DNA from 3 places in the Mycoplana sp. ABR4_002 genome. Region 3 is predicted to be linked to each of the others. Evidence: riboswitches for the same ligand, from Rfam matches in the RefSeq annotation. Region 3 holds a riboswitch; each other region holds the start of a gene.

Region 1 (2,259 bases), on a different contig from region 3:
TAGCTGGTTGGCGTAGGAAAAGCTGTCTTCCAGCAGCTTCATCACGGGGATTACGCCGGAGGACTGGTTCTCGATCTGCTTGATCGGCGCGCCCATCTCGCGAAGGTTCGTCAGCGACAGCGCGACGCCCCCTCCCCGCTTGGAAAGCTGGAGCGCCGAGTTGATCGAACGACCGATGCTCTCCATATTGTCTTCGACCCGCAGCAGGAAGCAGGAGACGAGTTCGCCGCGCTGCTTCTTGCCGGCATTGAGGAAGGTTGGTGTCGCGGGCTGGAAACGGCCGGATATGATCTCATCGACAAGGTCTCGGGCGAGCTTCTCGTTGCCCCGCGCCAGCGTCAAGGCGACCATGCAGACACGGTCCTCGTAGCGCTCAAGGTAGCGTTTTCCATCGAAAGTCTTCAGCGTGTAGGACGTGTAGTATTTGAACGCCCCGAGGAAGGTCGGAAAGCGGAACTTCTTGTCATAGGCGTGTTCGAAGAGATCACGCACGAAATTGAACGCGTACTGGTCCAGAACCTCCTGCTCATAATAACCCTCCGCCACCAAATAATCGAGCTTTTCTCGGAGGTTATGAAAGAAGACCGTGTTCTGATTGACATGCTGGAGGAAATACTGCTTCGCCGCCTGCCGGTCCTTGTCGAGCTGGATTTTCCCCTGTTCGTCATAGAGGTTCAACATTGCGTTGAGCGCGTGATAGTCCAGCGCCGTGATTTCCGGCGCTTTCGCCGGCTTTTCAAGCGTCATCGTGTCCAAAGTCGTTCTAGCCCCTGTCTGACGTTGTCGACATCCTCGTCCGTTCCGAGTAGTTCGAAGCGGTAGAGGAAAGGCACCGCGCACTTGGCGGAGATGATGTTGCCCGCGATGGCGAATCCGGTGCCAAAATTGGTGTTCCCCGCCGAAATCACGCCGCGGATCAGGCTGCGGTTGCACGGGTTGTTGAGGAAGCGGATGACCGGCTTCGGCACCGCCCCCTTCGCCCCGCCTCCCCCATAGGTTGGGGTTACCAGCACGAAGGGGTGGACTACTTCGGGCGGTTCCTCGCTTGCATCGAGCGGCAGGCGCAGGACTTCAACCCCGACTTTCTCGACGAACCGATGGGTGTTTTCCGACCGGCTGGAGAAATAGACCACTCCGCCCATCGTGCCGGGCCTCAAGCGAGTGCGCTGATCATGTCAGGACGGAAGCCGGCCCAATGCTGCTCTCCGGCAATAACAACAGGAACCTGACGGTAGCCGAGGCCCTGTACGAGGGCATACGCCTCTGCATCTTCGGAAATGTCGACGACGCTGTAGTCGATGCCTTGGCGGTCGAGCGCGCGTGTCGTTGCGGTGCACTGAACGCAGGCGGGTTTGGAGTAGACAGTGATGGCCATGGCTTTCCTCGTATCTGACAAGCGGGCATAGGAGACCGTCCGGCCATCCGCCGATGGCCGTCCGACGCAAATTTAAGGGCATAGCGGCCGCCTGAAACGGCGGGACGCGGGATGCGACCTACTCGCGTGGGTGAGCTGGAAAAAGGATCGACATGACTTCACCCCGAGGCATTTTGCGGGGCACCAGGGGAGGCGCTGAGGCGACATTGCTCAACGCTCGCCTGCCGGACACCCCGCCCGTGGACGTTCATGTGCGAGGCAGGTCTCCTGGCTCGCGGATCATCACATTCACCCACCTTCCCAAGGCATTTGCGCCTCAGTGGTCAACGGACGAACGCTCACCGCTTACAGTTGCGGGGGCAGCTCCGGACTCACTCCACCATCATGGTCGAACCGGATTCCCATCTTAGCCTTCAACTCAACGAATCGAAGGAACCTCGAACACTACATATAGTAGACCAGACAAAAATTGCGTCAATAGCTGGCGACAATTCCGAAGGACGAATTGGAAATTGTCTCTGTCGGCTGTGGATAGCGGGGACGCTGAGGGCAATCCACAGGAAGCATGACGGCCGGGGCTCGCGCGCTCTTCCCTTGATCGTTGGGGTAGGGCACTGGCCATCGCCCTAGGAGCGGGTTAGCCTGTCTTTGAAACACCTGGCCACCACCTAGCGCAGCTTTGCGCAGTTCACTGGCCGCAGCGACCATGTTCACCAGCGCCGGCTCGTCCTCATCCCATTTGCGAGCTTTCAGGCCGCAGTCGGACAAAAGGAGATCGGTCATCTCCTAAACCTCCGGCACACGCGGCGAGTGGAAATCCCTGGATTTTAGTCATCCGGGGGTTAGTCGATTTGCGACGCCTTTGATGTCGCTGTCGCTCTGCA
Region 2 (2,259 bases), 1.7 Mb from region 3:
GCGTCTCGTCGTAGGCGCCGAAGGCGTTCGGCAGCCCGGCGTTCGGATAGGCGCAGACGAACGTGTCGGCGACCGTCGCGAGTTCGTCGAGATGCGCGCGCATGGCGTTGGCGCCGAGCGCACAGTTCAGGCCGATCGAAAAGGGCGCGGCATGGCGGACCGAGTTCCAGAACGCCTCCGGCGTCTGGCCCGACAGCGTGCGGCCGGACAGGTCGGTGATCGTGCCGGAGATCATGATCGGCAGTTCGATGCCCTTCTCGGCGAACACCTCCCGGGCTGCGAAGATCGCCGCCTTGGCGTTCAGCGTGTCGAAGACGGTCTCGATCAGGATGATGTCGGCGCCGCCGTCGAGAAGGCCGCGCACCTGCTCGGCATAGGCGATGCGCAGGTCGTCGAAGGTGACGGCGCGATAGCCGGGATTATTGACGTCGGGCGAGATCGAGGCGGTGCGGTTGGTCGGGCCGAGCGCGCCGGCAACGAAGCGATGCCGACCGTCCTTCTGTTGCGCGCGCAGGCCGGCGCGGCGCGCCAGCCTCGCCCCGTCGCGGTTCAGCTCGTAGACCATGTCCTCCATGCCGTAGTCGGCCTGCGCGATCGTGGTCGAGGAGAAGGTGTTGGTCTCGAGGATGTCCGCACCGGCGAGGGCGTAGCGATAGTGGATGTCCTCGATCGCAGCCGGCTGGGTGAGCGTCAGAAGATCGTTGTTGCCCTGCTGGTGGCAGGCGCAGTCGCCGAAGCGGGCGCCGCGGAAGTCGGCCTCGACCAGACCCAACGCCTGGATCTCGGTGCCCATCGCGCCGTCGAGCACGAGAATCCGCTCGCTGGCGGCGGCTTTCAATGCGGCGGCGATGTCCTTGCCGTTGCGGGGTGGAAGTTCGGGACCGAACAGGTCCGCTAGGTCGGCCGATGCCATGGCAAAGCCCCTCCGATGCAGAATTTCTGCATCGGAGATCACATAAAGGCATCTTTATGTCAATATGTCTTTATGTCGTTGGCGCTCAATGCGGCCTGCCGGAGCGGCCGGCCAGGGCCGCAAACAGATCGCGCAGCCGGACGATGTCGGGGTCGCGATCGGCGAAGCGCGCGAGCTTGCCCAGTTCCTTCATGGCCTCGCGCTGCAGGTCGGCCCCGCGGGGCTGCCAGAGCAGCCAGGATATGAAGACGGATTCCGGCCGCCCGGACGGCGATGGCGCGGTTTCGATGGTGGCAAACATTGACTTCCCCAATCTGCAATTGGGGGATGACCGGACGCACGCGAGCTGGAGTCCCGCGATTGACGCGGAGCAAGCGCACCCTTGGGACACCCCGCCCATGGACGTTACGAGTTCATCAGGGCAGGTCTCCTGGCTCGCGGGTCGTTGCGGCTGTCCGGCCTTCCCGGCACCTTGTCGTGCCAGTGGCATGGGCGACAGCCACTCGTCGCTTACAGTTGCGGGGGCAGCGCCGGCCTGGATGCCCGTCGGGGCATTGCACCGGCTTCCCTCTTAGCCTCCGGGTCGGAACCGACTCGGAAGAACCCTGATGGCGTCACCTGAGCCGATGGCCGCGGTCCTGTCAACGCCGGCGACGCCCTCCTCGACAGAAATCGCGCGGTTGCGGGAACCGGCGCGCGCCGATTGCGTTCAGCCTCCGTTCACCGCCGGTCGCCTAGTGCTGGCCGGATGTCCGCCGACCGGTCCGTTCTTGCCCCTGTTCCTGCCATGGAGCCGTCCCATCGCCCTGCCGCCTTGTTGCAACTGCTTTCCAGAGCGGCTAAAACGTGCCGTTTTCATGCACCACGCGGCCACGATGCACATTTGCGTGTCGCCTGAGCCATTGCGCGCCTCCGTCGGAGTGCGCGGCCTTAGCGATGCCCGGCCGGAGGAGCGGCGGCGGCACCAGAGGAGACGCGTGAAGTCGTCATGGCCTGCAGCGGCACACGGGTGACGCTCGCCCGCTGAATGCGTTCCGCAGTCCGAGGATTGCCGGATATCCCAATATTGCTCGAAACCAGAAAAACAAGCTGATGCTGCACAACAGACCACAGTCGTCGCCGCGCGAGGCGGAACCCAGGCAGGTCGACTACAACGATTCGATCCGGGGTACCTATTTCACCCTGGAGGAGCTTAGCGCCTGCGGCGAGGATCTGGCGCGCAACGGTGCCGGCGCCCTGCCGGCCTTCGTGCCCTTCGACTTCCGCGCCCGGCATCGGGAGAACGAGCGGGAGATCTTCCGCGTCTACCGCACCGTCGCGCGCGATGTCGAAGCGGGAGCGACCAT
Region 3 (2,259 bases):
CCCGCGAGAGCGGTACCGTTCTGTCGCCGGCCCTGGACCAGATCAACGTCACCGGCATGCGGATGATCGACGGAACGATGAGCATCGTCGTCGTACAGTCGGTGGTGCCGAAGCGGCTGTTCATCCCGGACGAGCGCAAGGCGCCGGTGCTCATGGTCACCGTCAAGCCGATCTCGGCGAAGATGCTGGCCGGCTCGGAACAGCGGCTCGGACTGAAGGAACTCGGCTTTTCGCCGATCACCACCGTCGACGACAACCTGCTGCTGACCGGCGTCGGCGGCGACGCGTTCAATCCGATGGTCGCTTCCTGGCGCCCCAACCGTCCGGGCTCGTTCGTGTGGGCCATGGCGATGCCGCAGATCACTGCGCTGGTGGCGATCTTCGGCCTGGTGATGGGTTTCGTCACCTACAAGTTTTCGGCCCTGGTCCGCGCGCTGCAGCGCAGCGAGTCGCGCAATTCCTATCTCGCCCGCCACGACGCCCTGACCGGGCTGCTCAACCGTTCCGGCTTCGACGACAGCGTCAAGAAGATGCTGGAAACGGCCGAAAGGCCGCTCGCCGTGTTTGCCATCGACCTCGACCGGTTCAAGGCCGTCAACGACCGCTACGGCCACGCTGCCGGCGATGCCGTGTTGAGGACGGTCGCCGGCCGTTTCCTGGAGCGGATCGGCACGCGGGGGACGGTGGCGCGGCTCGGCGGCGACGAGTTCGCCGTGCTGCTTCCAGGCCTGGTGGCGAGGCAGGACCTTCTGGACCTGGCCAACGGCCTCGTCCGCGACGCGCAGATACCGATCCCGTTCGAGGGCCAGATCCTCAGCGTCGGCAGCAGCGCCGGCGTCGCCGTCTTCCCGGACCATGGGCGGACGGTGCACGACATCATGGTGGTGGCCGACGCCGCGCTCTATGCCGCCAAGAACGGCGGCCGGAACCAGGCGATGTTCGCCACACCGGCCGATGCCGGGCAGCAGCCGGCGATCGACGCGGCCTGAGCCGCCACTCCATCGCCGGAAACAGACACTCCGGTGTCGATACCGGCCTTGAACGACGGCCGGCGATGTGCACAAGTGCAGTCCGTCAGGTGCCCCCAAGGGGGATAATCGGGAATTCGGTGGGGCTCGCCCCGAAGCCGGAACGTGCCCAGCGCTGTGACGGGGACGGCCAAGCCGGGAAGGATGCGATCCTTTCGACACTGCCACTGGTCCTTGACCGGGAAGGCAGGCATGGCCGGGTGAACCGGAGTCAGAAGACCGGCCTGGCGAGATGGACCTGCCCGCGCGGACGGCGGACGGTTGAACGCATTGTTGGGGAGATGACGATGCAACCTCCGCCGATGGACGATCTCGTCCGCGCGCAAGCCTTTTCGCCCGATGACCGGGCGGCCGTATACCGCGCCATCGAAACGCGTCGCGACGTGCGCGACCAGTTCCTGTCCGAGCCGCTGCCGGATGCCCTGGTCGAACGCCTGCTGCGGGCGGCGCACAGCGCCCCCTCGGTCGGCTTCATGCAACCATGGAATTTCATTCTGGTCCGCGATCCGCAAGTGCGTGGAGCGGCCCACGCGGCCTTTGCGCGCGCCAATGACGAGGCGGCGATGATGTTTCCCGAGGAGCGGCGGTCGCTGTATCGCTCGCTGAAGCTCGAGGGCATCCGCAAGGCGCCGCTCAGCATCTGCGTAACCTGCGATCCGGACCGCGGCGGCGGCGTCGTGCTGGGCCGGACGCACAATCCGCGCATGGACGTCTATTCCACCGTCTGCGCCGTGCAGAACCTGTGGCTGGCCGCGCGCGCCGAGGGCGTCGGCGTCGGCTGGGTCAGCATCTTTCATGACGCGGACATTCGCAGCCTGCTCGGCATCCCGGAGCGGATCGAGATCGTCGCCTGGCTGTGCCTCGGCTTCGTCGACGAGCTTTACCGCGAGCCCGAGCTTGCGGTGAAAGGCTGGCGCCAGCGCCTGCCGCTGGAGGAGCTGGTGTTCGAGGGGCGGTGGGACTGTCGGGGCGAGAGACCGTCGGCGCGCGGATCCTAGTTCGCGCCGGCGGGGTTGCGCAGATCGATCGCATGCTCCTTGTCCGGCAGGAAGACCGGGCCGACCGAGCGCACCTTGTCCTTTGCCGGATCGAAAGGCCGTTCGGCGATCGCCTCCTCGCTCGCCGGCGTGCCGACCGGCCGCATGCGGATAGTCGTGACCGAGCCTGCATCGTCCCTGGTCAATCCCTTTGCCGCGCCAAGGCCGGAGCCGGTGTCCCGGCCGGCCAGCGG

Evidence for each region. A riboswitch is a leader RNA that binds a small molecule or an ion and turns the genes downstream of it on or off. The one in region 3 is predicted to bind cobalamin.
Region 1: another riboswitch for cobalamin. It lies ahead of nrdH (glutaredoxin-like protein NrdH); the one in region 3 lies ahead of bluB (5,6-dimethylbenzimidazole synthase).
Region 2: another riboswitch for cobalamin. It lies ahead of ACXAGF_RS18960 (hypothetical protein); the one in region 3 lies ahead of bluB (5,6-dimethylbenzimidazole synthase).

What each region holds. Positions count from the first base shown of each region.
Region 1 is NZ_JBSWVO010000003.1:119,026-121,284, forward strand. Features, by position in the region: gene nrdE (class 1b ribonucleoside-diphosphate reductase subunit alpha) at 1-747, opposite strand, end outside; gene nrdI (class Ib ribonucleoside-diphosphate reductase assembly flavoprotein NrdI) at 744-1,142, opposite strand; gene nrdH (glutaredoxin-like protein NrdH) at 1,154-1,375, opposite strand; cobalamin riboswitch at 1,616-1,830, opposite strand.
Region 2 is NZ_JBSWVO010000001.1:3,976,747-3,979,005, reverse strand. Features, by position in the region: gene metH (methionine synthase) at 1-913, opposite strand, end outside; gene ACXAGF_RS18960 (hypothetical protein) at 999-1,214, opposite strand; cobalamin riboswitch at 1,317-1,536, opposite strand; gene ACXAGF_RS18955 (glycoside hydrolase family 94 protein) at 2,006-2,259, shown strand, end outside.
Region 3 is NZ_JBSWVO010000001.1:2,291,900-2,294,158, reverse strand. Features, by position in the region: gene ACXAGF_RS11090 (diguanylate cyclase domain-containing protein) at 1-989, shown strand, start outside; cobalamin riboswitch at 1,060-1,270, shown strand; gene bluB (5,6-dimethylbenzimidazole synthase) at 1,316-2,026, shown strand; gene ACXAGF_RS11080 (DUF2865 domain-containing protein) at 2,023-2,259, opposite strand, start outside.